Regions from separate parts of the Streptomyces sp. GbtcB6 genome, predicted to be linked through region 3. Evidence: riboswitches for the same ligand, from Rfam matches in the RefSeq annotation. Region 3 holds a riboswitch; each other region holds the start of a gene.
The links. A riboswitch is a leader RNA that binds a small molecule or an ion and turns the genes downstream of it on or off. The one in region 3 is predicted to bind cyclic di-AMP.
Positions count from the first base shown of each region.

Region 1: it holds a riboswitch for cyclic di-AMP, as region 3 does, so the genes downstream of both, KVT45_RS10205 (M23 family metallopeptidase) here and KVT45_RS30985 (LysM peptidoglycan-binding domain-containing M23 family metallopeptidase) in region 3, are expected to answer to the same signal.
Region 2: it holds a riboswitch for cyclic di-AMP, as region 3 does, so the genes downstream of both, KVT45_RS24255 (transglycosylase family protein) here and KVT45_RS30985 (LysM peptidoglycan-binding domain-containing M23 family metallopeptidase) in region 3, are expected to answer to the same signal.
Region 4: it holds a riboswitch for cyclic di-AMP, as region 3 does, so the genes downstream of both, KVT45_RS19060 (transglycosylase SLT domain-containing protein) here and KVT45_RS30985 (LysM peptidoglycan-binding domain-containing M23 family metallopeptidase) in region 3, are expected to answer to the same signal.

Region 1 is NZ_JAGXJL010000004.1:492,930-500,544, reverse strand. It holds gene KVT45_RS10215 (PrsW family intramembrane metalloprotease) at 1-1,253, shown strand, start outside; gene KVT45_RS10210 (aldo/keto reductase) at 1,513-2,475, opposite strand; gene KVT45_RS10205 (M23 family metallopeptidase) at 2,643-3,680, opposite strand; cyclic di-AMP (ydaO/yuaA leader) riboswitch at 3,688-3,848, opposite strand; gene KVT45_RS10200 (PP2C family protein-serine/threonine phosphatase) at 4,108-5,205, opposite strand; tRNA gene KVT45_RS10195 (tRNA-Met) at 5,404-5,477, opposite strand; gene KVT45_RS10190 (MBL fold metallo-hydrolase) at 5,560-6,354, opposite strand; gene KVT45_RS10185 (nuclear transport factor 2 family protein) at 6,424-7,365, opposite strand; gene KVT45_RS10180 (helix-turn-helix domain-containing protein) at 7,514-7,615, shown strand, end outside.
Region 2 is NZ_JAGXJL010000014.1:102,950-110,564, reverse strand. It holds gene KVT45_RS24275 (SurA N-terminal domain-containing protein) at 1-68, shown strand, start outside; gene KVT45_RS24270 (nucleoside triphosphate pyrophosphohydrolase) at 290-1,225, shown strand; gene KVT45_RS24265 (cytochrome P450) at 1,222-2,478, shown strand; gene KVT45_RS24260 (transglycosylase family protein) at 2,677-3,675, shown strand; cyclic di-AMP (ydaO/yuaA leader) riboswitch at 3,885-4,059, shown strand; gene KVT45_RS24255 (transglycosylase family protein) at 4,064-4,744, shown strand; gene eno (phosphopyruvate hydratase) at 5,121-6,407, shown strand; gene KVT45_RS24245 (septum formation initiator family protein) at 6,517-6,996, shown strand; gene KVT45_RS24240 (DUF501 domain-containing protein) at 7,083-7,607, shown strand.
Region 3 is NZ_JAGXJL010000021.1:34,238-41,852, forward strand. It holds gene KVT45_RS30960 (helix-turn-helix domain-containing protein) at 1-230, opposite strand, end outside; gene KVT45_RS30965 (GNAT family N-acetyltransferase) at 229-750, shown strand; gene KVT45_RS30970 (TetR/AcrR family transcriptional regulator) at 820-1,422, shown strand; gene KVT45_RS30975 (SGNH/GDSL hydrolase family protein) at 1,467-2,252, opposite strand; gene KVT45_RS30980 (DUF6250 domain-containing protein) at 2,398-3,114, opposite strand; gene KVT45_RS30985 (LysM peptidoglycan-binding domain-containing M23 family metallopeptidase) at 3,319-4,242, opposite strand; cyclic di-AMP (ydaO/yuaA leader) riboswitch at 4,247-4,407, opposite strand; gene KVT45_RS30990 (alpha-galactosidase) at 4,715-6,799, opposite strand; gene KVT45_RS30995 (tyrosine-protein phosphatase) at 7,004-7,615, shown strand, end outside.
Region 4 is NZ_JAGXJL010000010.1:162,082-169,696, forward strand. It holds gene KVT45_RS19045 (FAD-dependent oxidoreductase) at 1-326, shown strand, start outside; gene KVT45_RS19050 (hypothetical protein) at 344-949, opposite strand; gene KVT45_RS19055 (HAD family hydrolase) at 1,099-1,905, shown strand; gene KVT45_RS19060 (transglycosylase SLT domain-containing protein) at 1,919-2,407, opposite strand; cyclic di-AMP (ydaO/yuaA leader) riboswitch at 2,413-2,609, opposite strand; gene KVT45_RS19065 (polyprenyl synthetase family protein) at 3,635-4,645, shown strand; gene KVT45_RS19070 (CHRD domain-containing protein) at 4,778-5,731, shown strand; gene KVT45_RS19075 (DUF2092 domain-containing protein) at 6,051-7,304, shown strand; gene KVT45_RS19080 (ABC transporter ATP-binding protein) at 7,363-7,615, shown strand, end outside.

The sequences.
Region 1 (7,615 bases), on a different contig from region 3:
GGTGGCAGCGGCGCTGGGTGCGGTACGGGGCGCTGGGCACGCTGCTCGCCCTCTCCGGCCTGGTGATCCTCGCGCTGGTGCGGGAGCAGACGGGGACGGAGGGCTTTCTCGTCGGGCTCGGGCTCGCCGTCCTGCCCGTGCCGCTGCTCATAGGCGCGTTCCGGTGGCTCGACCGGGTACAGCCCGGCCCCTGGCGGAACGTGCTGTTCGCCTTCGCCTGGGGCGCCTGCGCGGCCGCGCTGATAGCCATCGTCGCCAACAGTTTCGCGACGAGATGGATAGCGACGGCGACCGCGGATCCGAGCAGCGCCGACCGGCTCGGGGCGACCGTGATAGCGCCGGTCGTCGAGGAGTCGGCGAAGGCGGCGGCCGTGCTCCTCGTCTTCCTCTTCCGCAGACGGGACTTCACCGGGATCGTCGACGGGGTGGTGATAGCCGGGGTCACCGCCACCGGGTTCGCGTTCACCGAGAACATCCTCTACCTCGGTACGGCCTTCGGGACCGACCAGCTGACCGGGGACAGCGGGATCGCCTCCGTCACCGCCGCGACGTTCTTCGTGCGCATCGTGATGTCCCCGTTCGCGCATCCGCTCTTCACCGTCCTCACCGGCATCGGTTTCGGCATCGCCGCGCTCTCCGGGGAACGGCAGCGGGCGCGGCGGGTGCTGGTGCCGCTCGCCGGGCTGCTGCTCGCGATGAGCATGCACGCGTTCTGGAACGGGTCCTCGACGTTCGGGCAGTACGGGTTCTTCGCCGTGTACGGCATGTTCATGGTGCCGGCGTTCGGGCTGCTGGCCTGGCTGGCGATCTGGACGCGGCAGCGGGAGCTGCGGAGCGTGCGGGAGGAGCTGCCGGCGTACGTCTACGCGGGGTGGCTGGGGGCGGCCGAGCCGTTCGTGCTCGGGTCGATGCGGGCGCGGCAGATGGCCAGGGAGTACGCCGCGTACCACTTCGGGAAGGCGGCGGGGAGGGCGGTCGCCGAGTACGAGGGGTACGCGACGACGCTCGCGCTGCTGCGGCGCCGGGGGCAGCAGGGGCGGGCGGGGGCCGACTTCGTGGTGCGGGAGCGGGAGCTGCTGACCGAGTTGTGGAGCCGGCGGGAGCTGGTGCGGCCGGCCCTGGAGTACGCGGCACGGACGGCTGCGCCGGGCGGCTGGCCGGGGTACGGCGGCTACGCACCGCCGGCCTATGGGGCGCCGGGGTGGTACGGGGCGGCGGTGCCGTATCCGTCCTACAACCCGTACCGGAGCTAGCCCTTCGGGGTTGCGGAGGATTCGGCACCGCCGGGATGCGCCGTGGGGCAGAGCACCGTTGCGGCGGACACGAATGCGAGCAGCGGAGAAGGGAAAACGAGGGAAGCGAAGGCCGTCGGACAAGGGCCGTCAGGCGGGGCACGGCAGGCGGGCCGCCAGACGGGCCGCCAGACGGAGCACCGTCAGACGGGCCGCCAGACGGGCCGCCAGACAGAGCACCGGCAGACGGGCCGTCAGGCGGAGGCCGTCAGGCGGGCCGTCAGGCGGAGGTGGTCGTCAGTCGTGCCAGTTCCTGGTCTGTCAGGTTCAGGTCCGCCACGCCCAGCAGTGCCGGGAGCTGTTCCACCGTGCGGGCCGAGGCGATCGGGGCCGCGACGGTGGGCTGGGCTGCCAGCCAGGCCAGGGCGACCGTGGGGATCGGGGCGTCGTGGGCCGCGGCGATCTCGTCCAGGGCGGTGAGGACCTGCCGGCCGCGCTCGGACTCCAGGTACTGGGCGGCCCGGCCCGCTCGCGCGCTGTCGACCGTCGTACCGGGGCGGTACTTGCCGGTGAGGAAGCCGGCGGCCAGGGCGAAGTAGGGGACGGCCGCGAGGCCGGTGCGGGAGGCCAGGTCCTGGAGGGGGCCCTCGTAGGTGTCGCGGGAGACCAGGTTGTAGTGGGGCTGGAGGGCGACGTACCGGGCGAAGCCCTCGCGGTCGGAGAAGTCCAGGGACTCCTGGAGGCGCTCAGCGGTGATGTTGGACGCGGCGATGTGCCGGACCTTGCCCGCCCGCACCAGCTCGTCCAGCGCGCCGATGATCTCCTCGACCGGGATCTCGGGCTGGTCGAAGTGCGTGTAGTAGAGGTCGATGTGGTCGGTGTCCAGACGGCGCAGGGACGCGTCGGCGGCGGCCTTGATGTTGGCGGCGGACAGGCCGAGGTACTCGGGGTGCTGGCTGACCTTCGTCGCGATGACGACGTCGTCGCGGTTGCCGCGCGCCTTGACCCACTTGCCGATGATCGTCTCGGACTCGCCGCCCTTGTTGCCCTCGATCCACGCCGTGTACGAGTCGGCGGTGTCGACGAAGTTTCCGCCCGCGGCGGCGTAGGCGTCGAGGACGGCGAAGGAGGTGGCCTCGTCGGCGGTCCAGCCGAAGACGTTGCCGCCGAGGGCGAGCGGGAAGACCTCCAGGTCGGAGGCGCCGAGCTTACGGAGGGAGGGGGAAGCGGAAGAAGCACTCATGTCTCACTTCAACACGCGTCGCCGGGCGCCCCATCTCGGCGCAACACGAAGTTCTTGTAAAGGCGCACGGTACGAGGCGCGCCGCCGGCCCGGGGCGGGGCGCACCGAAGGCCCTGACGTCGGGGGTTGCCGTCAGGGCCGCCGGAGACCGGTCGGTGGGGTCCGGGTCAGGGGTTGAGGCCCTTGCCGCGCAGCCAGGTCATCGGGTCGATGGCGGTGGCCTGGCCGTTCGGGTGGACCTCCAGGTGGAGGTGCGGGCCGGTGACGTTGCCGGTGGCGCCCACGCGGCCGATGACGTCGCCGGTGGAGACCTTCTGGCCGACCTTGACGCCGATCGAGGACTGGTGGCAGAACCACAGCTCGGTGCCGTCGTCGAGGGTGATGATCGTGCGGTAGCCGTAGGAGCCGGCCCAGCCCGCCTCGGTGACCGTGCCGCTGTGCACGGCCTTGATCAGCGTGCCGGTGGGCGCGGCGAAGTCGAGGCCGGTGTGGTAGCCGGAGGCCCACATGGAGCCGGCCTGGCCGAAGGTACCGGTGATCGTGTACGACACGACGGGCAGCGTGTACTGCTTGGCCAGCTCGGCGAGCCGGGCCTGCTCGGCCTTCTGCTTCGCGGAGGCCTCGGCCTTCTCCTTGGCGTCGGCGGCCTTGGCGGCGGCCGCCTGCTCCGCCTTGGCCTCGGCGTCGGCGGCCGCCTTGTCGGCGGCGGCGACGGCCTTGGCGCTGGCCTTGGTGTCGAGCTGGTTCTGCTGCTGCGCGGCCTGGGCGATGATCCGGCTGCGCAGCGTCTCACCGGCGCCGGACGAGGAGGAGTCCGCGTCGGTGGCGGTCGTCGTGGTGACGCTGCTGAGGGCGGTCTGGGTGGCCTGGTGGCCGCCGTCCTCGCCGAGCAGGGAGCCGACGGAGGTCGGCAGGTCGGGCAGCGAGATGGAGACCGGCGGCTTGCCGGTGTTGGCGCTGGCCATGCCGCCCGCGCCGACGGCGGCGATGACGCCGACGCCGAGAACCGTGGAGCTGCGGGCGAGCCCGCCGCCGCGCTGCTTGGCGACCCGGTGCCGGCCGCGCGCCGAGGCGAGGGACTCCTCGGTGGGGTTCCACTCCTCGAAGGGGCCCTCGTCGGTGCGGTAGCTGCCGTAGCCGAAGGTGTCGGGTTGACGCTGGCTGGGCACGAACGGGGCTGTCGGAGCAGGCCGGTTGGACGCCACGCGGGCGTACTCCTTTCCTTCCGTCGCCTACCGGGTTAGCTGACGGGTTCGGAGCGGGAAGGTCTCCTACGCGCGTATACCGGCCGTTTCCTACCCGGCGGTAGCCGTGCGATTCACCCCAAGGTGGTGGTTCCCCGGTTCCCTTGCGGGATTCGGCGCGTGCGCACGGAGCCATCTCGGGTGACGGCTGGGACGACCGCGCTGCGTTATCGAACGTTAATAGACCCAGCTATCAGATTCCAAGCCGTTCGTCTTGATCATTAAGCTTTCAAAGCTTGGACTTAACTGCCACTATCGGTCAAAAAAGGTCGAGTTGGCTGTGCTCGCTGCTCAGCTCAGGAGTCACACAGGTTTTGATGGTGACTCAGTTGTGATGCGGAGGGCGGCCGTCCGAACACGATGTGTGACATAGCACAGGGCAGGCGGCTCAGGGCCGTCGTACGGCGAGCAGCGCCATGTCGTCCGTCATGCCGCCGCCCGTGTGCCGGCGCACCTCGGCCGCGAGCCGGGCCAGCAGCGCGCCGGGGGCGGTGACGGTACGACCGGTCAGCCGCCGCTCGGGGTCGTAGAACCGGCCGTGCGCGTCCCGGGCCTCGGAGAGGCCGTCGGTGTGCAGCAGCAGCGTGGCCCCGCTCGGGAACGCGTGCTCGGCCGCCCGGTCGGGCCACGCCCCCAGCTCGCCCATCCCGAGCGGCAGCGCGGACTCCGGCGCCCGCACCGGGCACACCTCGCCGTCGCCGTGCAGCAGCAGGGGCGGCGGATGACCGCGGTTGACGACCCGGAGCGTGCCGTCGCCGTGCGGGAGTTCGGCGAGTACGGCGGTGGTGAACCCCTCGTGGGCGTCGATGCCGCCGCGCCGGACGCCCTCGCGCGCCAGCGCCCGCTCCAGCCGCGCGGCCACCGCCTCCAGCGTGGCCTCCTGCTCGGCGGCCTCCCGGAACGCGCCGATCACCACGGCGACGGCGGCGACCGCGCCCATGCCCTTGCCGCGGACGTCGCCGACGACCAGCCGCACGCCGTACGGGGTGTCCTGGACGGCGTACAGGTCGCCGCCGATGAAGGTGCCCTCCTGGGCCGCCTCGTAGCGGGCGGCGATCTCGAAGCCGCCGATCCGCTCGGCCGGCTCCGGCAGGACGGCCCGCTGGGCGGCCTCGGCGACCTCACGGGCCGAGGCGAGGCGCTGGTCGCCGATGCGGACGATCCGGTTGATGCCGGCGGCGAGGACGGCGACGGTGACCACGGTGACGACCTCGGTCACGGCGTCGGCGTCCGGGAGCACGGCGAACCGCGCGTGCACGGCGTAGGTGGCGAGGAGCGCGGCCAGACCCGTGAGGACGGTGGTGCGCAGGGCGGAGAGGGGCGCGGCGATCAGCGGGGCGGCCGTGAAGAAGGGGACCGCGGTGAAGGGCTGGGGGGTGAGGACGTCGTAGCAGACGCCCGCGCCGATCAGCAGCGCGGGCAGGTAGCGGACGAGGGTGCGGGCGGATGCCTGGCCGTGCTGCTCCGCCTCTCCACGGCTCGCCACACGACCCCCCTGATGTCCCACGTGTTCGACGCGTCCGATGTCTTCGATGCCTGTCCGTCCAGGTTTGCCGCTGCGAGCGGGTGGGGCGAATGGGGGTGGGCCGGGCGGATGAGTGCGGACGTGCGTGATGAGGAACACGTGCCTGGATATGACTCAGGGCCGGAATCCTCGAACTTGGATTCCGGCCCTGAGTTTCAGTAGCGGGGACAGGATTTGAACCTGCGACCTCTGGGTTATGAGCCCAGCGAGCTACCGAGCTGCTCCACCCCGCGTCGGTGACACCAGCATACGCCATCTGAAGAGGGTGAGTCACACGGGTTAAAACGCGCGGGGCCGACGGAGGCCTCGGCGGGGTCAGCGGACGCCGAGGCGCCGGGCCCGGGCGACCGCCTCGCGGGGGCCGCCGTCGAACGGCTGACCGTGCCCCGGCAGCAGGACGGTGTCCTGGGACAGCCCGGCGATGGCGTCCAGGGACGCGAGGGCGGCGGCCGAGTCGTGGGTGAAGGCGCGGCAGACCAGACAGGGGCCGGTGTGCCCGGTGAAGGCCTCCTGGGTGACCAGGGCGTCGCCGGTGAAGAACAGGCCCTGGTCGGGGAAGTGGAAGCCGGTACTGCCGGGGGTGTGGCCGGGCAGCGCGACCGCCAGCGGCCGCCCGGGCACGCCGTCCAACCGCGCGCCGTCGCCGAACGTGCGCGCCCGGGCGGGCGGGGGCGCGGTGAAGGCGCCCTGGCGGGCCAGGGACACCATGGCGGCGAGCGCGGCGGGACGGCGGACGAGGTACGGCAGCGGGGATCGTTCGGACCTGGCGTGCCGCATGGCCTTGCGCGGGCCGTCCGTGAGCATGACCCGGTCGTCCTCGTGGACCCACACCTCCGCGCCGGCCTGCTGGAGCTCCGCCGTGAGACCGATGTGATCGGGGTGCGCGTGGGTGATCAGGACGGCCCGGATGTCGGCCGGGCTCCGGCCGGCGGCGGCCAGGTGGTCGAGGAGCCGCCCCCGCTGTCCGGGCAGGCCCGCGTCGACGAGGGTGAGCCCGTCGGGGTGATCCACCAGGTAGAAGTTGACGAGGGGATCCCCCAGCCGGACAACGCCTGGAGCGGCCTCCGGGCCGGCGCCGGGTCGGGCGGATCGGGGGCGGGACTGACTCATGACGTTCTGCTCTCGTACGAGGCGGAGGGCGGGGGCGGGGGGCTCGTCGGCGGGCGCGGACGCCCCGGCTCAGAACATGCTGTTGCCGTTCGCCGAGGTGGCCGGGACGGCCTGGGTGACCGCCCAGTGCTCGACGATCTTCCCGCCTCGCACCCGGAAGATCTCGTACACCGACGTGCCCAGGTCGGAGGGGCTGTTCTGGTCGTGGAGGTGGACCGCGACCAGGTCGCCCTCGGCGACGACCTTGGCGACGGTGGCCTGGTACTGCGGATGCGCGGCGAAGAGGTCCGCGTAGGCCTGCTTGGTCGCGGCCGCGCCGTCGGCGAGCGCCGGGTCGTGCTGGACCAGCTTCGGTGAGACGTAGCGGTCGACCGCGCCGAGGTCCTTCCGGCCGGTCAGCTGCTGGACGTAGGCGCGTACGACGCGCTCGCTCGCGGCGGTGTGCGAGGCCGGGCCGGCGGCGTCGGTCTGCGGCGAGGTGAGCGTGGAGACCATGTCGTGGCCGTTGGCCGTGATGGCGGGGACCGGCTGGATGGTGTCCCAGTGCTCCACGATCTTGTGGTTCGCCACCCGGAACACGTCGACGAGCACCACGCCCTTGGACGTGGCGGACGCGCCCGCGCTCGTCTGGAGCAGGACGAGGTCGCCCTGTGCGATCACATGTGTGGTGACCGACCCGCTGCCCGGGGTGGCCGTCGCCTTCAGGTTCTCCACCAACTGGCGCAGCGCCTCGGGGCCGTTGGCGACGTTGGGGTTGTGCTGGATGTAGTCGGGAGAGACGTACTTGTCGATCACGGACGTGTCGTAGTAGGTGAACAGCTGCTTGTACACGTACGTGACCAGCGCCTTGTCGGCCGCGGTCTCGCGGGCGGACACCGAGCCGGCGGCGGCGCCCGTGCTCGGGTGTCCGGCGGACCGGGACACGGCGGTCGCGGGACCGGTCGCCAGTGCCGTCGCGGCCGCGACGGCGGCCACGGCCGCGCCGATCCGTACCGCAAGGTGTGTGTTCATCGCACTCTCCTGACTCGGAACACCCGCCGGCCCAGCGGCAGGTCGGCGAGGCCGACACTAGGAGCGCCGGACCGATCCGTCGTCGCCCTGTGAAGGGTGGTACTCACGGGGACAGGATCGGCGCGGCCGCGCCGCCTAGCCTGGCCTCATGGCACAGGGCAGCGACAAGCACGCGCCGGGGCCGCTCGGCGAGTACCTCCGGGCGCGCCGGGCCCTGCTGAGTCCGGAGCTGCTCGGGCTGCCGGACGCG
Region 2 (7,615 bases), on a different contig from region 3:
GCCGCGTGGACGCCAAGACGCCGTGGGTACGGGAGGTCACGTCGGCGGGGACGCAGGTGTCGGCGTAGGGCAGGCCACCGGGGAAGGCCACGGGGGTAGTCACGTCCGTGCCGGTCATACGATCACTTGATCGCCCCTGCCCTGTGGACAAACCACGAGGTCGGCGGCGGCGGTGCGTTACGTTCGGAGCGTGAACACCACCAGGCCAGAACCCACCACCCCGGAACCCGCACCGGAACCCGCACCGGAACCTGCTCCGACCTCCCGGCCCGACGCCGGCCGCGTCGTCCTGCTGACCACCAGCCACCGGGTCGCCCCCGGCCTGCTGTCCTGGCCCGCATGGCAGGCGCTGCGCGCGGCGGACCGCGTGCTGTGTGCGGACGGCGCGCATCCGCAGCTGCCGTATCTGCGGGAGGCCGGGACGGCCGTGGACGAGGCCGCCCCCACCGCCCAGGAGCTGGTCGACGCCTGCGCCGGCGGCCGGACGGTGGTGGTCGTGGCGGCGGGCGAGGGCGAGCCCGCCCTCACGGACGGCCTGGCCCGCCTGGCCGGCTCCGGCCGCGTCCGGATGCCCGAGCTGGAACTGCTCCCCGCCTCCTACGACCTGCCCGGCGCCCGCCTCCTCGACCTCGTCCAGGTCATGGACCGGATCCGCGCGGAGTGCCCCTGGTCGTCCCGGCAGACCCACAAGGGCCTCGCGAAGTACGGCATCGAGGAGGCGTACGAACTCGTCGAGGCGATCGAGGAGGGCGACCGCGACGAACTGCGGGAGGAACTGGGCGACGTGCTCCTCCAGGTCGTCTTCCACGCGCGGATCGCGGAGGAGGACCCGGACGCCCCCTTCTCGATCGACGACGTGGCGGGAGGCATCGTCGCGAAGCTCATCCACCGCCACCCGCACGTCTTCGGCGACGAGACCGCGGCGACGCCGGAAGAGGTCAAGGAGCACTGGCTGCGCACGAAGGCGATAGAGAAGCGGCGCGAGTCGGTGACGGACGGGATACCCCTCGCGCAGCCGGGTCTCGCACTGGCGGCGAAGCTGGCCTCGCGGGTGCGGACGGCGGGGCTTGAGGTGCCGCTGCCGCAGACGCAGGGCATCGGGTATGAGCTGCTAGCGCTGGCGGCCCGCGCGGAGGCGGAGGGCGTCGACCCGGAGGCGGCACTGCGGGCGGCGGCCCGGGCCTACCGGGACGCGGTGCGGGCGACGGAGGGCGTGGAGAAGTGACCGCAGCCACCCCCGACCTCTTCACCTGGGAGTTCGCCGCCGACCCGTACCCCGCCTACGCCTGGCTGCGGGAGCACGAGCCCGTGCGGCGGACCAAGCTGCCCAGTGGGGTGGAGGCCTGGCTGGTCACCCGGTACACCGATGCCAAGCAGGCCCTCGCCGACCCCCGTCTCTCCAAGAACCCGGCGCATCACGACGAGCCCGCGCACGCCAAGGGGAAGACCGGCATCCCCGGGGAGCGCAAGGCCGAGCTGATGACGCATCTGCTCAACATCGATCCGCCCGACCACACCCGGCTGCGGCGGCTGGTGAGCAAGGCGTTCACACCACGCCGGGTGGCCGAGTTCACGCCACGGGTGCAGGAGCTGACCGACCGGCTCATCGACGGGTTCGCGGCCACCGGGTCCGCCGACCTCATCCACGACTTCGCCTTCCCGCTCCCCATCTACGCCATCTGCGACCTGCTCGGCGTCCCGCGCGAGGACCAGGACGACTTCCGGGACTGGGCCGGCATGATGATCCGCCACGGGGGCGGGCCGCGGGGCGGGGTCGCGCGGTCGGTGAAGAAGATGCGGGGGTATCTGGCCGAGCTGATCCACCGGAAGAGGCAGGCGCTGCCCGCCGAGCCGGCTCCCGGTGAGGACCTCATCTCCGGGCTCATCCGGGCCTCGGACCACGGTGAGCACCTCACCGAGAACGAGGCCGCGGCCATGGCGTTCATCCTGTTGTTCGCGGGGTTCGAGACCACCGTCAACCTGATCGGGAACGGGACGTACGCCCTGCTCACCCATCCTGAGCAGCGCGCCCGGCTGCAGGACTCACTCGCCGCCGGTGAGCGCGGGCTGCTGGAGACCGGTGTCGAGGAACTGCTGCGCTACGACGGGCCGGTGGAGCTGGCCACCTGGCGGTTCGCCACCGAGCCGGTCGACATCGGCGGGCAGCACATCGCGCCCGGCGACCCGGTCCTGGTCGTCCTGGCCGCGGCGGACCGGGACCCGGAGCGGTTTGCCCAGCCGGACACCCTCGATCTGTCACGGCGGGACAACCAGCACCTCGGATACGGCCACGGCATCCACTACTGCCTCGGCGCCCCGCTCGCCCGCCTGGAGGGCCAGACCGCCCTCGCCACCCTCCTCACCCGTCTTCCCGACCTGCGACTCGCTGTGGAAGAAGGGGATTTGCGGTGGCGCGGCGGGCTCATCATGCGCGGACTTCGCACACTCCCCGTGGAGTTCACGCCCGCCGGACGATGAGCCCTTGCCGGGCCCTCGCCGAAGCCCTTACAGGTCCGTACGGGCAAAAGGTGACCAGCGTTCAAGTCTGTGATCTTCACGTGATCTGCGCGGCATTAACTTGTGACAAGTGATCGTCTGCCGATACGTTCACCCATCAGCACGGCGCCCTGCGGGACCCGCCGTGCCGGTCACCGCTGTCGCTCGAAAGGTTTCCGCATGCTCTCCGGGAACGGTCGTCACCGTCGCCCCCGTCAGGCTCCGGCTCTCCTCGTCGCGGCCGGGGTGACCGGCTCCGCCATCGCCATCCCGCTCCTCGGTGCGGTGAGCGCCCACGCGGCCGACGGCTCCACCTGGGACCAGGTGGCCGAGTGCGAGAGCGGCGGCTCCTGGAGCGCCGACAACGGCACCGGCTACTACGGCGGCCTCCAGATGTCCCTGGACGACTGGAGCAAGTACGGAGGCCTGGAGTACGCCAGTACGCCCGACCAGGCGAGCCGTTCGCAGCAGATCGCGGTCGCCGAGAAGATACTCGCCGACCAGGGCACCAAGCCCTGGCGGACCTGTGCGCTGCTCGCCGGGCTCTCGTCCGACGACGCCTCGGTGAACGTCGACACGGGACTCGGCGACTCGGGTGATTCGTCCGGTTCCTCCGACTCGTCGGACTCGTCCTCCGGGCTGTCGGATTCGTCGTCTTCTTCCTCCTCCTCTGGTTCCGGTTCCTCCTCGGGTGCCGCGGACTCCGGGGGCGACTCCGCCACTCCCTCCCCGAGTGCGAGCGGTGACTCCAAGGCGGACGCCTCCGGTAAATCCAGCAAGACGGACAAGTCGGGATCTTCCGACTCCGGCTCCGGCTCGGGTGCCTCGAAGGCGAGTGAGAGTCCCGTCATCTCCGAGGCTGACGGATCGGACAATTCATCGCAGACCGGGGGTTCTTGGAGCCTGGTCGACACGGGGGCCGTCAGTAGCGGCGGCAAGCATCGGGGCGGCTCGGCGGACGAAAACGTGACAAACGGTCAGAGTGCCACCTCCTCCGGCCGTCACGCCTCCCGCGACAGCGGCACCTACACCGTCCACGCCGGCGACACCCTCGCCTCCATCGCCGACTCCCTTGACCTCGACGGTGGATGGCGTGCGCTCTATGCCGCGAACAAGGCGGCCATCGGCACCGACCCGAACAACATCGCCGCCGGTCAGACCCTGAAACTCGGTAGCTAAACGGACGAAAAGCGGCGGGAGTTGGCGTCTCCCGGCCGCCCCACTTAGAAGTTAAATGTCCGGTTTGGTGAAAGTGTGGGATGAGTCTCAGAAGCCCTGATCATCTTTGAAATTCACCGGATGCCCTGTTTACGGTCAAGGCCGCTCGTCACCACGAGCCCCGGCCGTCGCAACGCCGAGTCCTGCCAGCGGCCGTCCGGGAACAGTCGACGCGTCAAGCGCCGTAGGCAGGAGCGGGGGACCCAAGGTAAGTGCCGGGACCGGTAGTTGAGGCTGCCGATCCGGCTCGGGGTGAAGCCGCGCACCGACACACGGGTGTGCGGCCGGGCAACTCAACCGGCCCGAACCCGACAGCTCACCTCGCAGGCGTCGGTGAGGGGATCGATCCATGCTGTTTTCCGGCAAGGGCAAGCACCGTCGTCCGTCCAAGGCCGTCCGCGCCATCGCTGTCGCCGGTGTCACCGGCGTCGCCGTCGCCGCCCCGCTGATGGCGGCCGGCAGCGCCTCCGCCGCCACCGCCTCCGAGTGGGACGCCGTCGCCCAGTGCGAGTCGGGCGGCAACTGGGCCATCAACACCGGCAACGGCTACTACGGCGGTCTGCAGTTCTCCGCCTCCACCTGGGCCGCGTACGGCGGCACGCAGTACGCCGCGCAGGCCAACCAGGCCACCAAGGCCCAGCAGATCCAGATCGCCGAGAAGGTCCTCGCCGCGCAGGGCAAGGGTGCCTGGCCGACCTGCGGCACGGGCCTGTCCAGCGCCGCCTACACCGGCAGCGGCTCCAGCTCCTCGTCGAGCAGCAGCGCCGGCACGAGCAGCCGTACGACCGACACGCAGGCCGCCTCCCGCTCCGCCGAGCGTCCGGCCGCGACCAAGACGGTCACCACCCCGGCCGGCAAGAAGGTCAAGAAGGGCGACGGCGAGTACAAGGTCGTCAAGGGCGACACCCTCAGCTCGATCGCCGAGAAGCACAAGGTCAAGGGCGGCTGGCAGGCGCTGTTCAAGCTGAACAAGGGCATCGTCCAGGACGCCGACTTCATCTACCCGGGCCAGCAGCTCCACCTCAAGTAGGACGGGGGGCGACCGCCGTAAGTACTAGGCGGCGCCCAGCTGAACCACAGCGCCCGCACAACCGCGGTCCCCATAGTGGAGGCCACGTGAGGGCCACCCCCGTCCCCACGGGCCCCCGCCTCGGTGCGTTTTCCCCCGTACGCACCGGGGCGGGGTTTCTCTTTGCCGTCCCCTTCTTGGCCCGCTCTTCTCCCGTTCTTCATCGGGACCCTCTTTGTTCCGCACGTGAACAATGAGTACCGTCTGTGTGTCCACGGGCCGGTCGGTCGTGCCGGCCGACGGCCCTGGGACGGTTAGGCTCTAGTCGCAAGGCTGAGCAAGGGCCGGCAAGGCCCGCGTGCGCCCCGCACAACCAGCGTCACATCCCAAGAAGGAGATGCTCGTGCCGTCCATCGACGTCGTCGTAGCCCGGGAAATCCTGGACTCCCGAGGCAACCCCACGGTCGAGGTCGAGGTCGGCCTCGACGACGGCAGCACGGGTCGTGCCGCCGTTCCGTCCGGTGCCTCCACCGGTGCCTTCGAGGCCATCGAGCTCCGTGACGGCGACCCCAACCGCTACCTGGGCAAGGGTGTCGAGAAGGCCGTCCTCGCCGTCATCGAGCAGATCGGCCCGGAGCTGGTCGGCTACGACGCCACCGAGCAGCGCCTCATCGACCAGGCGATGTTCGACCTGGACGCCACCGACAACAAGGGCTCGCTCGGCGCCAACGCCATCCTCGGCGTCTCCCTCGCCGTCGCGCACGCCGCCTCCGAGGCGTCCGACCTCCCGCTCTTCCGCTACCTGGGCGGCCCGAACGCGCACCTGCTGCCGGTGCCGATGATGAACATCCTCAACGGCGGCTCGCACGCGGACTCCAACGTCGACATCCAGGAGTTCATGATCGCCCCGATCGGCGCGGAGTCCTTCTCCGAGGCGCTGCGCTGGGGTGCCGAGGTCTACCACACCCTCAAGAAGGTCCTGAAGTCGAAGGGCCTGGCCACCGGTCTCGGCGACGAGGGCGGCTTCGCGCCGAACCTGGAGTCCAACCGCGCCGCGCTCGACCTCATCCTGGAGGCGATCAAGCAGGCCGGTTACGTCCCCGGTGAGCAGATCGCCCTTGCGCTCGACGTCGCCGCGTCCGAGTTCTACAAGGACGGCAAGTACGAGTTCGAGGGCAAGTCCCGCTCGGCCGCCGAGATGACCGAGTACTACGAGGAGCTCGTCGCCGCGTACCCGCTGGTCTCCATCGAGGACCCGCTGTTCGAGGACGACTGGGCCGGCTGGAAGGTCCTCACCGACAAGCTCGGTGACAAGGTCCAGATCGTCGGCGACGACCTGTTCGTCACCAACCCGGAGCGCCTCGCCCGCGGTATCGAGGAGGGCACCGCCAACGCCCTGCTGGTGAAGGTGAACCAGATCGGTTCCCTGACCGAGACCCTGGACGCCGTCGAGCTCGCCCAGCGCAACGGCTTCAAGTGCATGATGTCGCACCGCTCCGGCGAGACCGAGGACGTCACCATCGCCGACCTCGCCGTCGCCACCAACTGCGGCCAGATCAAGACCGGCGCCCCGGCCCGCTCCGAGCGCGTCGCCAAGTACAACCAGCTGCTGCGCATCGAGGAGATCCTCGACGACGCGGCGGTGTACGCGGGCCGCAGCGCCTTCCCCCGCTTCAAGGGCTGAGCCTTACGGAGTCATGGCTTAGCCAGTCGTACGTACGTCCCCGTACCCGGTCCCGTACCGTGTCCGGGGACGTACGCACGTACCAGGGTTGACCCAGGGAGGCGGGGACATGGCTGTGAAGGACCGGGACCGGTTCTCCACCGCGACCAGGCTCAAGCTGCTCGGCGAGCAGACCGCGGCCCGGGTCTACCGCTCCCAGACCAGGCGCCAGGCCCGCCGCTCCCGGCTCACCGGCCGCGCGGCGCTGCTCGCGATCGTGCTCTGCACGATGATCGTCGCGCTCGCCTATCCGATGCGGCAGTACGTCTCCCAGCGCGCCGAGATCTCCGACCTCGAACGCCAGCAGCAGCAGGCCCGGCAGCGGGTCGAGCAGCTGCGGGACCTCAAGGCGCGGTGGCAGGACGACGCGTACGCCGAGCAGCAGATCCGGCAGCGGCTGCACTATGTGATGCCGGGGGAGACCGGGTACGTCGTGATCGATCCCGGTGCCGCCAAGCAGGCGCACGCCTACCTCGGGGCGGCCGACCGGCCCTGGTACGCGAACGTCTGGGACGGCGTCGACAAGTCCGACGCGTCGTCCGACCAGTGAGCAGCAGAGCAGCAGAGCAGTAGCGCAGCAGAGCAGTGGCGCAGTAGCGCAGCAGAGCAGTAGCGCAGCAGAGCAGAAAGACAGGCATGGAAACGGCTCCTCCCTCCACTCCGCGTACCGAGCCGACCGACGCGGACGTCGAGGCCTTCAAGCAGCAGCTCGGGCGGCCGCCGCGCGGACTGCGGGCGATCGCGCACCGGTGCCCGTGCGGGCAGCCGGACGTCGTGGAGACCGCACCGCGGCTGCCGGACGGGACGCCGTTCCCGACGCTGTACTACCTGACGTGCCCGAAGGCCGCGTCCGCGATCGGCACCCTCGAGGCCAACGGCGTGATGAAGGAGATGACGGCGCGGCTGGAGAGCGATCCGGAGCTGGCGGCGGCGTACCGGGCCGCGCACGAGGACTACATCCGGCGCCGGGACCAGATCGAGGAACTGACGGGCTTTCCGAGCGCCGGGGGCATGCCGGACCGGGTGAAGTGCCTGCACGTCCTGGTGGCCCACTCGCTGGCCGCCGGCCCCGGCGTGAACCCGCTCGGCGACGAGGCGATCGCGATGCTGCCGGAGTGGTGGGCCAAGGGGGCGTGCGTGGTGCCCTCCGCTGGAGACTGAGCGTCGGA
Region 3 (7,615 bases):
AGGGTCAGCAGTGAGGCGACGCTGAGCTGGAAGGCGGCGGACAGCTTGCCGAGCACGACCGCGGTGGGGCTGCTCTCCCCGCGCTCGATCCTGCTGATCATCGCCGGGGAGACCCCGGAGGCGTCCGCGAGCTGCGCCAGGGTCCAGCGGCGGCGCTCCCGTTCGGTGCGGACACGGGCGGCGATCTGCCGTACCAGGGGATCCGCCGGTGGTTCTACTATATTGGACATGAATCCAATATACGAGAGAGGCGCGGTGACGGTACGCCCGGCCCGGCCCGGTGACGGGGAGGCCGTCCGCGCGATCCGCAATCACGCGATCGAGCACTCGACGGCCCTGTGGACCGAGACCCCGCAGACCCCCGCCCAGGGAGCGGCCTGGTTCGCCACGCACCTGGAGCGCGGATCGGCGCTCGTGGCCGAAGTCGCCGAAGCGCCGGGCGAGGTGGCCGGATTCGCGGTCTACGGCCCGTGGCGCGCGCTGGACGGCTACCGGCACACGGTGGAGAACTCCGTCTACGTCCGCGAGGGCAGGCACGGGCTCGGCATCGGCTCCGCGCTGCTGGGCCCCCTCGTCGCCGCGGCCCGCGAGGCCGGCCACCATGTGATGATCGCCGGCATCGAGGCCGGGAACACCGCGTCTATCCGGCTGCACGACCGGTTCGGCTTCGAGCACGTCGGGACGGTCCGGGAGGTGGGCACCAAGTTCGGCCGCTGGCTGGACCTGACGATCATGCGGCTGCCGCTGTGACGGTCACGCGGCTGCCGCCCGCCCCGGGACGCCGACGCGGGCGGTGTGACAACCGATTAGGGTGGCCGCGTGGCGAGAGTGCGGTTGAGTGTGGCCGAGCGGCGGGAGGAACTGCTGCGGGCCGCCATCCAGCAGATCGAGGTGCGGGGCGTGGCGGCGGTGCGGATCGCCGACGTCGCCTCGGCCCTCGGCGTGAGCAACGCGCTGGTGCTGTACCACTTCTCGACGAAGGAGAAGCTGGTCGCCGCCGCCTTCACCTACGCCGCCGAGGACGACCTGACGCATCTGCGCAAGCTCCTGGGCCGCCGGACGTCGGCGCTGCGCCGGTTGCGGGCGGCGGTGCGCTGGTATGCGCCGACGGGGCAGGCCAAGGGCTGGCGGCTGTGGATCGAGGGCTGGGCGGTGGCGTTGCGGGAACCCGCGCTGCGGGACGTCACCAAGGGCCTGGACCGGCAGTGGAAGGCAGCGATCGCCGAGGTCATCGCCGAAGGGGTGGCCGCGGGCGAGTTCCGGTGCCCCGACCCCGCGGCGGCGGCGCTGCGGCTGACCGCCCTGCTCGACGGGCTCGCCGTCCAGCTGACCTCGTACCCGGGTGCCGTGCCCCGTTCCCGGGCGCAGGAGTGGGTGGACGAGGCCCTGGCGCGCGAACTGGGGCTGCCGGAGGAGAAGTAAGGGGCGGCCCGCAATGGGGCCACCCCTTACCTGTCGGCACCGCCTCAAGCCACCGAGGCGATCCGCATCTTGATGTCGTCCGGGGAGAGCGCCCCCTTGGCCGTCACGTGGTCGCCGGACGACTCGCCGCGCAGTCGGCGCCCGATCCAGGGCACCAGGTACTCACGGGCCCAGTGCACGTCGTCGCGGCGGACCTCCAGGGTGCCGCGGGGCGGCAGCGGCGGCCACGGCTGGTCCGGGTCGGCCGGTACCTCGACGCCGAGCATCTGGCCGGCGCGCAGCGCCACGCGCGTGTGGCCCTCGGGCGAGAGGTGCAGACGGTCGCCGTCCCAGGCCCGGCGGTCCTGCACGGTCTTCAGGGACCACAGGTCCAGGACCGGGCAGCCGTACCGGTCGGCGATGGCCCGGACGTGCCCGTTGTATGTGGCGATCTTGCCGCGCAGATGCTTGAGGACGGGTACGCCCCTGGTGTCGAACCCGGTGGTCACCAGCACCGTGCCGATGGCCTCGGTCAGCTGGGCCACGGCCCGCTCGAACCGCTCGGCCACCTCGTCGGGGTCGGTGCCGGGGCGGATGATGTCGTTGCCGCCCGCGCAGAAGGAGACCAGATCCGGGGCGAGTGCCAGGGCCTGCGGCACCTGGTCCGCCACGATCTGGTCGAGCAGTTTCCCGCGCACGGCGAGGTTGGTGTACTCGAAGTCGCCCTCGGGCCGTCGGTCCGACAGCAGTACCGCGAACCGGTCGGCCCAGCCGACGAACGCCCCGTCGGGGCCGGGGTCGCCGACGCCCTCGGTGAAGCTGTCCCCCACCGCCGCGTACGACCCGATCACTGATGCATTGTCACTCTTCGAATCGTCTCCCACATCGGACCATGATTCACCTTCGACTGTGACCTACGCGACCGTAATTAAGGGTTGACGCTCGGTGAGATAAGACACTTTTAAATACTTTGCCAAGCCTGGAATAAGGCTCTGATCAGCGGCGTTTACGTGTCGATCGCCAGACGCTGAAGTCGCTGACCCGGATGTGGCTCCAGGTGGTCCGGAACGCGAAGTGCCCGCTCGCATAAGGCTCCGGGTCGGTGTAGTCGAACACCAGCCGGCCGTTGTTCCACCATCGCACGGTCGGACCGTCGGAGACGATCCGGACGCGATTGGGCCGGTTCGCGACGAGCAGCGGCTCGGTGTAGTCGTAGATCAACGGGCGCACGCCGGGCTCTCCGACGTAACGGCGCAGCCTGGTCGTCGTGTTGTAGTTCGCGCCGTAGCCCGCGTAGTACGTCGTGAGGTAGTCGTACTCGGCGAGCGCGCCGCCGCGCGGGGTGGCGAACAGGTCGTCCGGGGAGCGGACGTCGGTGGCGTTCCAGAAGTTGTTGAGGTCCGAGACACGGTCGTTGGCACCGCCCGCCGACACCGGTGTGGCGGTGTACTCCAGGACGTACGGCCCGTCGAGCCGCCGTCGGAACCATACGGTCGCACCGGCGGGCACGTCGACGTCCAGGGTCCCGTCCGCCGCGGTGACCGTGCCGCCCTGCTCCAGTTCCACGAACCACTGACCGAGGCCGTGGCGGAAGTCGTCGCGGGCGAGCAGCCGGCGCTGCCGGGGTACGGCGGTCGCGGGCGCGGCGGAGGCCAGGGCCGTGAGGGCGGCTCCGGCGGCCAGGGCTCCGAAGGCTCGGCGGGTGGTCGTCATGCGGCGGTTTCCTTCCGGCGGGGCGGCAGTGGCGGGAATCGCTGACAGAAAGCGCTTGCATCAACGGGGGTTCACTGTGCCGCCGTCCGCCGCCCGTGTCGATGCCCTGAGCACCCCCGCCACGAGAAGGAAACACGGAAGGCCGGACCCGGGGATCGGGGGTCCGGCCTTCTGAGTGCGTGTCAGACCAGTGCGGGCGCCGGGTCAGCCGACGGCGAGGCCCTTCGAGCGGAGGTAGGCGACCGGGTCCACGTCCGAGCCGTAGTCGGGGGTGGTCCGGATCTCGAAGTGGAGGTGCGGGCCGGTGACGTTGCCGGTGGCGCCGGAGAGGCCGATCTGCTGGCCCGCGGTCACGGTCTGGCCGACCGAGACGGAGAGGGCGGAGAGGTGGCCGTACTGCGCGTAGTAGCCGTCGGCGAGCCGGATGACGACCTGGTTGCCGTAGGCGCCGCCCCAGCCTGCCGTGACGACCGTGCCCGCGCCGACGGCCTTGACCGGGGTGCCGGTCGGGACGACGAAGTCGACGCCCGTGTGGTAGCCGCTGGACCACATACCGCCGGCGACGTGGTAGCCGGTGCCGACGGTGGCACCGGTGACCGGAAGGGTGAAGCCGGACGCGGTCGCCGCCGAGCCGGCCGAACCGTCCGAGGAAGCGGCCGGGGACGAGGTGGACGACTGCGGGTTCGACGGCGTCCCGGAACGGGAGCCGGAGTCCGCGCCGTCCGTCGTCGCGGCGTGACGGCCGCCGAGCGTGAGCCTGAGGCCGGGGTGGATCAGCGAGGGGTTGTCGCCGACGGCCTCCCGGTTGTCGGCGTAGAGCCGGTGCCAGCCGCCGCGGACGCTGTGCTCGCGGGCGATCTTCGAGAGATAGTCGCCGGGCACCACGGTGTAGACGCGGTGCGCGGAATGCGTGGCGGAATTCCTCGCGGCCGCCTTGTTCACCGCGGTCTTCTCGACCTTCGGAAGCGACTGCGTGGCCTTTTCGGAAACGGACTGCGAGGTGGCAGCGTGGGCGCCGGTGGCCCCCATGAGCGGCAGAGCCAGCGCGGCGCCACCGGTTCCGGCGACGGCCATCGAGCGGGTGAAACGCTGGGACTTGGGGCGGCGGTGCTTACCCTTCGCGGGCATGGCGCATTCCTCTCCGACGCCTGCGAGGTGAGCTGTCGGGTTCGGGCTGGAGCTGCCCGGCCACGCACCGTCGCGCGACTACACCCCTAGCCGTCCCGGGAACCGGAACAGGCGGTCTTACCTGGTGGGTCCCCCGCTCCTGCCGGGCACGGGTGAGTGTGTGTGGGGACTCCGGGCGGCGGCAGGATTCGGCGTTCCGTCCGGAAGTGTGGCGAACGTAAGCGAGTGAGACGCACGCGGACAAGCGGCCGGTTCCGCCTGTCCGAGTTTCACTTGATCCGTTACCGGAAATCCCGGTCACCGTCCGTAAATTCCGGCCTATTCGGTTTTCCAACCTTCTTGCAAAGCACCGGAATTACGTGAACATGACGCGCGACGGACGGTCACGAATATGACGCTCCTCACGCACGTCACGCCACGTCCCCTTATTCCAGAGCGAGTTGTAATGAAGGTGCTAATTCGGGCAGATGCATCAGATCCGACGGAGCCGGATGACCGACGCATCCAGGTCACCCTTCAGTCCGGTGTGCAGTCCGTGGTGCAACAGGACGGCACCCCGATACACTTCGCCCGTTTCGCGGCATTCGTAAGACGCCGTGGGGTCGAGACCCTGCAGCCGCACCGCCGGCGCCGGCTCGCCGTAGCTCTGGGCCTGCAGCCAGGCGAGGACGACGGTCTCGTCGCCGAGCGTGTACTGCACCGCGCTGAGCCCGCCGGTCGGCGGCCGCAGCCGGAACTGGTCGCCGCGCTGCACCAGGGGCCGGATCTCCTTGTAGAGCTCCACCCAACGGCCGGCCTCGGCGAGCTCCTCCTCGGTCCACTGCGAGAGGTCGCCGCCGACACCGAGCGCCCCGGCCATCGAGCTGACGAAACGGAAACGCAGACTGCTGACCCGGCCGTTGAGCTGGTGGTTCGGGCTGTCGGTGACCCAGGCGGACATCACCCGGGCGGGATGGATCTGGCTGAAGCCGTGCTGGATGGCGAGCCGGTCCAGCGGGTCGGTGTTGTCGGAGGTCCACACCTCGTCGGTGCGGCTCATGATGCCGAGGTCGATCCGCCCGCCACCGCCGGAGCAGGACTCGATGGCGACGCCCGGGTGGGCCGCGCGGAGCCGGTCGAGGAGGGCGTACAGCCCGCGGACGTGGTCGACCCACAGGCGCTGCGGGTAGGGCTCGCCGGGCCAGCCCGCATCGGTGAAGCAGCGGTTGAAGTCCCACTTGACGTAGTCGATCGGGGCGCTGGACAGCAGGGTGTCGAGCTGCCCCCAGAGGTACTCCTGGACGTCCTCGCGGGCCAGGTTGAGGACGAGCTGATTGCGCAGTTCCGTCCGCTTTCGCCCCTGCTGGTACTGCACCCAGTCGGGGTGGGCGCGGTACAGGTCGCTGTCCGCGTTCACCATCTCGGGCTCGACCCAGATGCCGAACTGCATGCCGAGGGCGTGCACGTAGTCGGCGAGGGGCTTGAGGCCCTTGGGGAAGCGGTCCGGGTTGGGCGTCCAGTCGCCGAGGCCGGCGCGGTCGCTGGTGCGGGCGCCGAACCAGCCGTCGTCGACCACGAACAGCTCCACGCCGATCGCGGCGGCCCGCCGGGCGAGGGTGGCCTGCTGCTCCTCGGAGATGTCGAAGGTGGTGGCCTCCCAGGAGTTGAACAGCACGGGCCGGTCCCGGTCGGCGTCCGGGATGATGTACGCCCGCTGGTAGGCGTGCCAGGCACGGCTCGCCCCGCCGAAGCCGCCGTCGGTCCACAGGCCCGCGAAGACCGGGCTGGTGTACGACTCCCCCTCGGCCAGCATCAGCAGGCCCGAGTCGTCGTAACCGGCGCCGCCGGTGATCTGCACGCGCGCGTCCGGGAGTTGGGCGACGGCGATCCGCCAGGAGCCGGACCAGCCGAGCGCACAGCCCCAGACCTCGCCGCGCTCCTCGGTGGCGTCGGTGTCGAGGGCGACCCAGGGCAGGTGCTGGTGGCTGGTGTGGCCGCGGCGGCTGCCGATGACCTTCTCGCCGTAGGTGAGCGGGGCGCTGGTGAGGCGGGACTCGGCGGCCCAGCGCCCGTGCAGCTGGGAGAGCCGCCAGCCCTCGCGGTCGGGGAGCGTCCAGGCGGCGGGGTCGGCGCGCAGCAGCTCCACGCGCGCGTGCCCCTCGTTGCCGACGGTCACCCAGCGCTCCACGACGTCGTCGCGCATCCGGTAGTGCAGGGTGATGAGGATCCCGTCGTCCCGGAAGCGCAGCCGCAGCTCGTCGCCGTCCGCGCCGGCCTCCGTCTCGTAGGCCTCGAAGGCCCACTCGGTGCCGCGCCGCTCCTCGGTGCGCACGGACAGGGAGGGGCGGACGAACCGCGGCCCGCCCTCGACGGGGTACTCCTCCCGGCCGTCGAGCGGCGACTCGAAGGCCCAGTAGCCGGGCAGCGCCCGGGTGCTGAGCTCCTCGGCGTCGGCGAGCTGGATTCTGGCGCCCCAGTGCAGGTGGAGCAGTTCGTCGGCCTCCGTGAGATGCAGCGCGTAGCTGCTGCCGGGGCCCGACAGGAGCCAGGTACGACCGTTTTCGGCGATGTCCACCATCGAGAAACCTCAAACCTCACACAGCTGCCAACAGATCCGCTCAAGCACCAACATCATCAAGGTCTGCGGGCTCCGGAAGCAAGGGCAACGGGCCTGCAGGCGATGCCTGTGGACAACTCATTGCCCGTGGAAACCGATGTCGTATGGTCGATCCAGTGCCCGTCGACGAGCAGCGCCGACGGGGCCGACCGGGAGGAGCCCCCCGTGACGCAGCAGGTCCCGTCCACCGAGCCCGAGCTGGCCGGGGTGCGCAACTTCCGTGACGTGGGCGGCCTGCCGACCGTGGACGGGCGGCGGGTGCGGCCGGGCGTGCTGTTCCGCAGCGGGCATCTGGCGCACGCCACGGAGCAGGACACGGAGTTCCTCGCCTCGCTCGGCCTGCACACCGTCTTCGACTTCCGCAACGCGGCCGACCAGAAGCTGGAGGGCCCGGACGTCGAGCTGCCCGGCACGCGGAACGTGAACCTGCCGCTGACCGACCCGGCGCACGGCGCCGAGTTCTGGAAGATGGTCCGCGAGGGTGACATCGAGCAGCTGCGCGGGCTCCTGGGGGACGGCAAGGCCGCGGCCCGGATGGTCAGCTCCTACCGCACGATCGTCAAGGAGCGCACCGACGAGCACTCCCACGTGCTGCACTCGATCGCCGAGGACAGCGTCCCGGCGCTGATGCACTGCGCGGCCGGCAAGGACCGGGCGGGCATCTCCATAGCCGTGACGCTGCTCGCGGTGGGCGTGGAGCGGGACGCGATCCTCGCCGACTACCTGGAGTCCAACGCCAAGCACCGCCGCTACAAGGTGCGGCGCAGCGGCGGCGGG
Region 4 (7,615 bases), on a different contig from region 3:
CCTCGGGCGGCGCCGGCGCCCCGGTCCTCACCGTCCGCACCCACGAAGGCGGCACCGAGCGCCTCACCGCCGACCACGTCATAGCCGCCACCGGCTACCGCGTGGACATCGCCGCGATGGACTTCCTCGGCCCCGGGCTGCGCACCCGCGTCACGGCCAGCCGTGGCGCCCCGGTACTCGGCGCCGGATACGTCTCCTCCGTACCCGGCCTCTACTTCACAGGGCTCCCGGCGGCGGCGTCGTACGGCCCGGTCATGCGGTTCGTGTGCGGTACGGAGTTCGCCTCACCCCGCCTGGCCGGGCACCTGGCGGCGGCCCACGCCTGACACCCCGGGCCGGACCGTCACCCGGCCCCGAGGGGCTGAGCCTCCTCGGCCGCCCGCTGCCAGGCCAGGAACTCCTCGACCAGCTCGGGCGGGTTGGCCGCCTGCGTGGCCTCGATCTCCCAGCCCGGGCAGTACATGTCGAAGACCCACACCGGCAGCGGCCGCCCGAGGACTCTCCCGATCAGGCCGCCGTCGTGCAGATCCCGGGCCGGCCGGACGCACGCGTCGGCGAAGTGCAGCCTCAACGGCTCGCGCGTCGCGTCCAGTTCGGCGGCGTCGCCGTCCCCGTCGAACCAGAGTCCGAGCCGCCGGACCTCCTCGGCGTACAGCGCACCGCCGGCCGGGTCCTCGGGGCAGTTGCCGAGCATCTCGAACCCGCCGAGGAGCCGGCACGCGTAGTTGCAGCGGGCCTCGCCCGGGTCCTCGGGGCGTCTTTCGGCCTCGTACCGGCTCTCCGTGTTGTAGCCGATCGCCACATATGGTCTGCGGTCGTCGTCGTCCACCCGCCAGATACGGAACGACAACGCGTAGATCTCCGGCCGCAGTTCCTCCCGGAAGCGCTCCAGCACCCCGGTCGCCGCCGCCAGCAGATACGCCCGGAAGTCCCCCCGCCCGTCCGTCACGACCAGCACCCCCGTCGGATCAGTGAAACCGGCTCACCCGAAACGTAACGCCCGCCACTGACAACGGCCCCATCACGGAGGCGGCGGGCGCCACTTGAGGCCGAAACGCACAGTGAGTCCCAGGGGCGTACTGTCCGTATTCTCTGATCATGGTCGCACCCTCCCCGTACTCACTGATCGCCACCGACCTGGACGGCACGCTGCTGCGCGACGACGACACCCTGTCGGAACGGTCGCTCGCCGCGCTCGCGCGGGCGGGCCGGGCCGGTGCCCGGCACCTCGTGGTGACCGGCCGTCCCGCGCCGAGAGTGCGCCCGCTCCTCGACGACCTCGGCTGCACGGGACTCGCGGTCTGCGGCCAGGGCGCGCAGGTGTACGACGCCGGCGCGGACCGGCTGCTGTGGTCGGTCACCCTGGACCGGGAACTGGCGGAGACCGCGCTCGGCAAGATCGAGGCCGAGGTCGGCCAGGTGTACGCGGCGGTCGACCAGGACGGCGTGGACGGGCTCACGCTCATCGAGCCGGGCTATCTGATGCCCCACCCCACACTGCCCGCGCTGCGCGTCGCCCGGCGTGACGACCTGTGGTGCGCGCCCATCAGCAAGGTGCTGCTGCGCCACCACACCCTGTCCGACGACGAACTGGCGGCGACCGCCCGCTCGGTGGTCGGGTCGCTGGCGACGGTCACCATGTCGGGGCCGGGAACCGTCGAACTCCAGCCCTGCGGGGTGACCAAGGCGACCGGGCTCGCGCTGGCCGCCGGCCATCTGGGGCTGAGCCCCGCACAGGCCATCGCCTTCGGTGACATGCCCAACGACATCCCGATGTTCGAGTGGGCGGCCTACGGGGTGGCGATGGCCAACGCCCACCCCGAACTCAAGGCACTGGCCGACGAGATCACCACGTCGAACGAGGACGACGGCATCGCCGTCGTCCTCGAAAGACTCTTCGACTGACGTGGGACGTCGGTCAGTACGCGCCGTGGACGTTGTCCATCGAGCCGTACCGCGCGGCGGCGTAGTTGCAGGCGGCGGTGATGTTCGCGACCGGGTCGTAGATGTCGAACGACGTGCCGGCCACGTGGTAGGTCTTGAACGTCGGGTCGATGACCTGGAGCAGGCCCTTGGACGGGATGCCCTTGGCCGCGTTGGAGTCCCAGAGGTTGATGGCCCGCGGGTTGCCGGAGGACTCCCGCATGATGTTGCGGTAGATGCCGTTGTAGGTGCCCGGGATGCTCTTCTCCCTCATGATCGCGAGCGACTCGCGGATCCAGCCGTCGAGGTTGTTCGGGTACCCGGCGAGGGTGGTCGAGGCCGTCGAGGTGGAGGACCCGGCGGCGGAGGCGGCGGTCGCCCCGATGAGCGGGAGGGCGAGGACGGCGGCGCCGGTGCCGGCGACGACGAGCGTGCGGATGATGCGGTTACGGCGGGGAGTGCGGTGCTGAGCGGCAGCAAGCATGGCGTTGTTCCTCTCCGTCGCCTGCGAGGTGAGCTGTCGGGTTCGGGCCCGGGGAGTGCCCGGCCGCATCGCCCGAAGACGATGCGACTTCACCCCTGGCCGTTCCGGAACGACGTCTGTCTGGTGACGTCGGCCGCCCGGTCCGGCGACTTACCTGGGTCCCCCGCTCCTGCCGTGCGAATGAACTCGTCGATGGGTTACGACGGGCGGCGGCAGGATTCGGCGTCCGCCCGGCGAGCGGGAACGTATGCGAGGGCACATGTCCGGAACAAGTACCTGATTCACAGAACACACCGATTGACCTTGTGTTGAGGCGTATGGGGTACTTGATCCTTTGCAGCTGCCAACCCTCAACTGGCCCACGGGGAAAGGGAAGGAAGGGTCCCCTTATGGACCTCGCGTTGCCCAGTCCGCGTGACCTACTTCACGAATCCGCAATAACGGCAAATCAGACATGAGGGATTCTTGGAATCCCCCTATTTCCTGGTTCGACGGAAAACCCCCTCGCCCCCATTCGTGTGGATTGCCCAATCGGGGAGTGGCGGAGTGGGAGCTAATGTGGGTGATTTTTATGAGTAGTCCGAATTGTCCAATTAGGCGCCTGTCTGGCGCGCCCTCCGTCAACCTCGGAGCCCCCGGGTACGCGCGCGTGCCACTGACCGGCCCGGGGTGGGAAGTGGAGTGCGCACGCGAAGCAGGTCGTGCTGGGGGGCGTCGTTCCGTCGGTCAAGGGGGTGACGGTCGAGTGGGTGCCGATCGGGGGAACGCGGATCGAGGGAGTGCGGAGATCGCCGTGCGTGGTCGCGTGGAGGAGGGTGTACGGGCGTGCACCAGGTGCCGCCGTTCGTGCACCGGGTGCCCTCGGCGGCGTCGGCGCCGGCATCGGTGGCGTCGGCGGGTGGCGGAGGGGTACGCCCGGGCAGGTGATGCCGGCCAGGGGGTGGGGCCGTTTCCGGGCGGCAGTCGGGTGGGAGGTTTGCCGCCGGTGCGGGACACGACCTATGCCTTGGTTCGGGACAAGTGCCCGTACTTCCTGTTAAGTCAGTGGATGTCAGATCGTATCGGCTGATCAAAAACATAACGGTCGTGATCCGATAGCGCCCGGGGTGTAACCGTGGGCGCTATCGGTGATCGAAACCCGACCGGATACGCTGACTTGAGTGAGGGCAGCGACCTATCGACAAACCGCGTAATCGCCAGTAGACACCAGCAGACAGGAGACCCCTCGTGACCGTCGTCGGGCCGTTCGGGCTGAGCGTGCGGGACCAGGCTCTGGAAGCCGATGTCCAGGCCGGATTGACGGCTGTCGAGGAAGGCTTGCTAGAAGCCACCAAGAGCGAGGTCCCGTTCATCACGGAGGCCGCGCAGCACCTCGTGCGGGCCGGGGGCAAGCGGTTCCGCCCGCTGCTGGTGATGCTCGCCGCGCAGTTCGGCGACCCGTACGCGCCCGGTGTCGTGCCGTCGGCCGTCGTCGTCGAGCTCACCCACCTGGCCACGCTGTACCACGACGACGTCATGGACGAGGCGTCCGTACGGCGCGGTGTCGACAGCGCCAACACCCGCTGGGGCAACTCGCTCGCCGTCCTCACCGGCGACTTCCTCTTCGCCCGCGCCTCCCAGATCCTCGCCGACCTCGGCCCCGAGGCGGTCCGGGTCCAGGCCCTCGCGTTCGAACGGCTGGTGACCGGTCAGATCCTGGAGACGGCCGGCCCGTCGGACGGTCGCGACCCGGTCGACCACTACCTTGACGTGCTCAGCGGCAAGACCGGCTCGCTGGTCGCTGTCTCCTGCCGCTTCGGCGCGATGCTGTCCGGTGCCGACGAGACGGTCGTCGACGTCCTCACTCAGTACGGCGAACGGCTCGGTGTCGCCTTCCAGCTCGCCGACGACGTCCTGGACATCGCCTCCGACTCCCACGAGTCGGGGAAGACCCCGGGGACCGACCTCCGCGAGGGTGTGCCCACGCTTCCCGTGCTGCGGCTGCGGGAACTGGCCGCCAGGTCGGGGCTGGCCGAGGACATCGCCCTGTGCGAGCTACTGGACTCCGACCTCACGGACGACGCGCGGCACGCGGAGGCCCTGGCGGCGCTGCGGGCGCACCCGGCGCTGGAGCTGGCCCGCCGGGACGCGGTCCGGTACGCGGAGGAGGCGCGTGCCGCGCTTGCTCCGCTGCCGGAGTGCGACCCGAAGGCCGCGCTGGTGGAGCTGTGCGACGCGGTGGTGCACCGAGCCGGATAGCCTCCGGAGGACCTGCATTTGTGTGACTCAGGTCACATCATTGGACTGAGTCTAATCCAAGATGTGTTCCGTACTCCTTCTCAGAAGCCGACGCAGGGGGCGTCGGCTGACACAGGGGGAGAAAACGGAATCATGGTCATCGACGCAACGCGCCGCAAGAGCCTCGTCGCCGCAGCCATCACCGTCACCGTCACCGCTCTCGGCGGTGCCGCCGTCCCGGCATCCGCCGCCACCAGCCACAACTCCACCACCAGCCACAGCTCCGCCGCCTCCGCCGAATCCGTCGTCCTCGCCGCCAGTCTGCGCGGTGCCAACGAGGTGCCCGTCGCCGGTGGGCCCGCCGTCGGGGACAAGGACGGCGCCGCGCTGGAGTTCATCCAGGTCAAGGGGGACAAGGTGACCGTCGCCGTGACCTGGCGCGGCACCGGCGGGCCCACCGACCTGCACATCCACCAGGGCGCCAAGGGCACCAACGGCGGCGTCAAGATCGACTTCGGGAAGCTGCTGCAGAAGGCCGAGGGCCACAGCGTCACCGGCAGCGTCAAGGTCACCGACAAGGCCCTGCTCAAGCAGCTCACCACCGACCCCGGAGCCTTCTACGCCAACCTGCACACCGCCCAGTTCCCCGGCGGAGCCCTCCGTGGCCAGCTGCACGCCGTCACCACCGTCTCCGACCTCAAGGACGGCGGCTTCCAGGCCTCCGTCGTCACCGGCAAGCAGATCTACCAGTGCAAGCCCGCCGACGGCGGCGGCTACGCCTTCGCCCAGCGGGACGTCAGCGCCAAGCTCGGCGGCGGCATCCGCCACTCCTTCGTCGCACCGAACTCCGGCACCCCGCAGTGGGTCGCGCCCGACGGCAGCGCGGTCACCGGAGCCGTCGTGACCAAGACGGCGAACGGCACCGGCAACATCCCCGAACTGGACCTCAAGACCACCCGGTCCGGCAAGAAGCACGGGCTGCTCGCCCACACGGGCGAGATCCTGCGCCTCAACACCGTCGGCGGCGTCGCCCCGGCCGGCTCCTGCACCCCGGGTGCCGTCGTCGGTGTCCCCTACCGGGCGGACTACGTGTTCGTGCAGCACTGAGCGGACACGGCAGCGGACACGGCAGCGGACTCCGCAGCCGGCACAGCAGCGGACACGGCACGTGAACCGACCGGACACGGCACGTGACAGGAGGCGCCTTCACCGCCCGACCCCTACGGGTCGGGGAAGGCGCCTCCACCCTTGTGTCATACCGCAGGTGTACACGGAGTTGGCTCCGTGGTCTGACGCTTCTCCGCCCCCGATTTGGTGAGATGGAAACCACGGAAATCACCACCACTCACCGATTCGGGTGAGAATGGCGGCTCAGGGTGGGACACGTGCGAGGACGGCCGCCGCCGACGACGGAGGTAGGGCACACATGGCACCGTACGAATCCGACGACAGCACGGGGGCCGCGCAGGCCGACGACGAGCTGCGCGCCGAGTTGCGCACCGAGCGGCGGCGCAAGGCCGCACGGTACGTCGTCCCGGTCGCGGTGGTGGGCGTGGCCGCGGCCACGATCGGCCTGGTCCCGGCACTCGCCGACTCCGGCGACCCCGACCTGCCGAAGATCACCGCGCAGGAACTCATCAACAAGATCGCCAAGTCGGACGTGCAGCAGCTGTCCGGCACCGTGAAGATCAGCACCGACCTCGGCCTGCCCGACCTCGGCGGTCTGGAGAGCAGCCTGCTGTCCGGCGCGACGCAGGGCAGCGGCGACGGCTCGTCGGCCGACCCCACCAGCAAGCTCACCGAGCTGGCCTCCGGCACGCACACCCTGCGGGTGGCCGCCGACGGTCCCGAGAAGCAGAAGGTGTCGGTGCTGGAGAGCGGCGCCGAGTACAGCCTCATCCACAACGGCACCGACGTGTGGGGCTACGACAGCAAGTCCAACGAGGTCTACCACTCCACCGCCGCCGACTCCGGCAAGGCCGAGCAGCACGAAACCCCGGCCACGCCCAAGGACTTCGCCGACGAGGTCCTCAAGTCGGTCGACGACACCACGTCGGTGACGGTCGACGGCACCGCCCAGGTGGCCGGCCGGGACGCCTACCGGCTCGTCATCAAGCCCAAGCAGTCCGGTACGACGGTCGGCGCGATCAGTATCGCGGTGGACGCCAAGACCGGTACGCCGCTGAAGTTCACGCTCACCCCGTCGAGCGGCGGCGCGGCCGTGGTCGACGCCGGCTACACCCAGGTCAGCTTCGCGAAGCCGGCCGCCTCCACCTTCGACTTCACCCCGCCCAAGGGCGCCAAGGTGACCGAGGGCGACAAGGCGGGCAAGGACAGCAAGACCGACGGGTGGGACAAGGGCGGCAAGGCCTCCGAGACGCCCGGCCACGGCACCGCCAAGGACCTCGACAAGTCCGGCTTCGACGTCCTCGGCAAGGGCTGGAACTCCATAGCCGTCCTCGAAACCGGCAGCAAGGGCGGGCTGCCCACCGGCTCCGCCTCCGGCGGCGGCGACCTGAGCGGCTTCCTCGGCTCGCTCGGCGACCCCGTCTCCGGCAAGTTCGGCAAGGGCACCGTCTTCTCCACCCGGCTGATCAACGCCCTGATCACGGACAACGGCAAGGTGTACGTCGGCGCCGTGGACAAGGCGGCGCTGCTGAAGGCGGCGAACGCGGGCTAGCCCGGGGTGGCACGGGTGCGGTAAGCAGCCTTTGCCGTACGACGAATCGAGGGAGCCGATGGACCGACCGTCCGCCACGGAGCGGGAGCCGGAGGACCCGGAGGCCCCAGACGACCCCGGGGACCCGGGAGATCCCGGGAACCCGGGGGACCGTGCTCCGGTGGGAGCGGGTGTCATCGACACCCGCGGCCTCACCAAGCGCTACCGCGGCGGACAGCTCGCCGTGGACGGTCTCGACCTGACCGTCCCCGCGGGCAGCGTCTTCGGCTTCCTCGGCCCGAACGGCTCCGGCAAGACCACCACCATCCGCA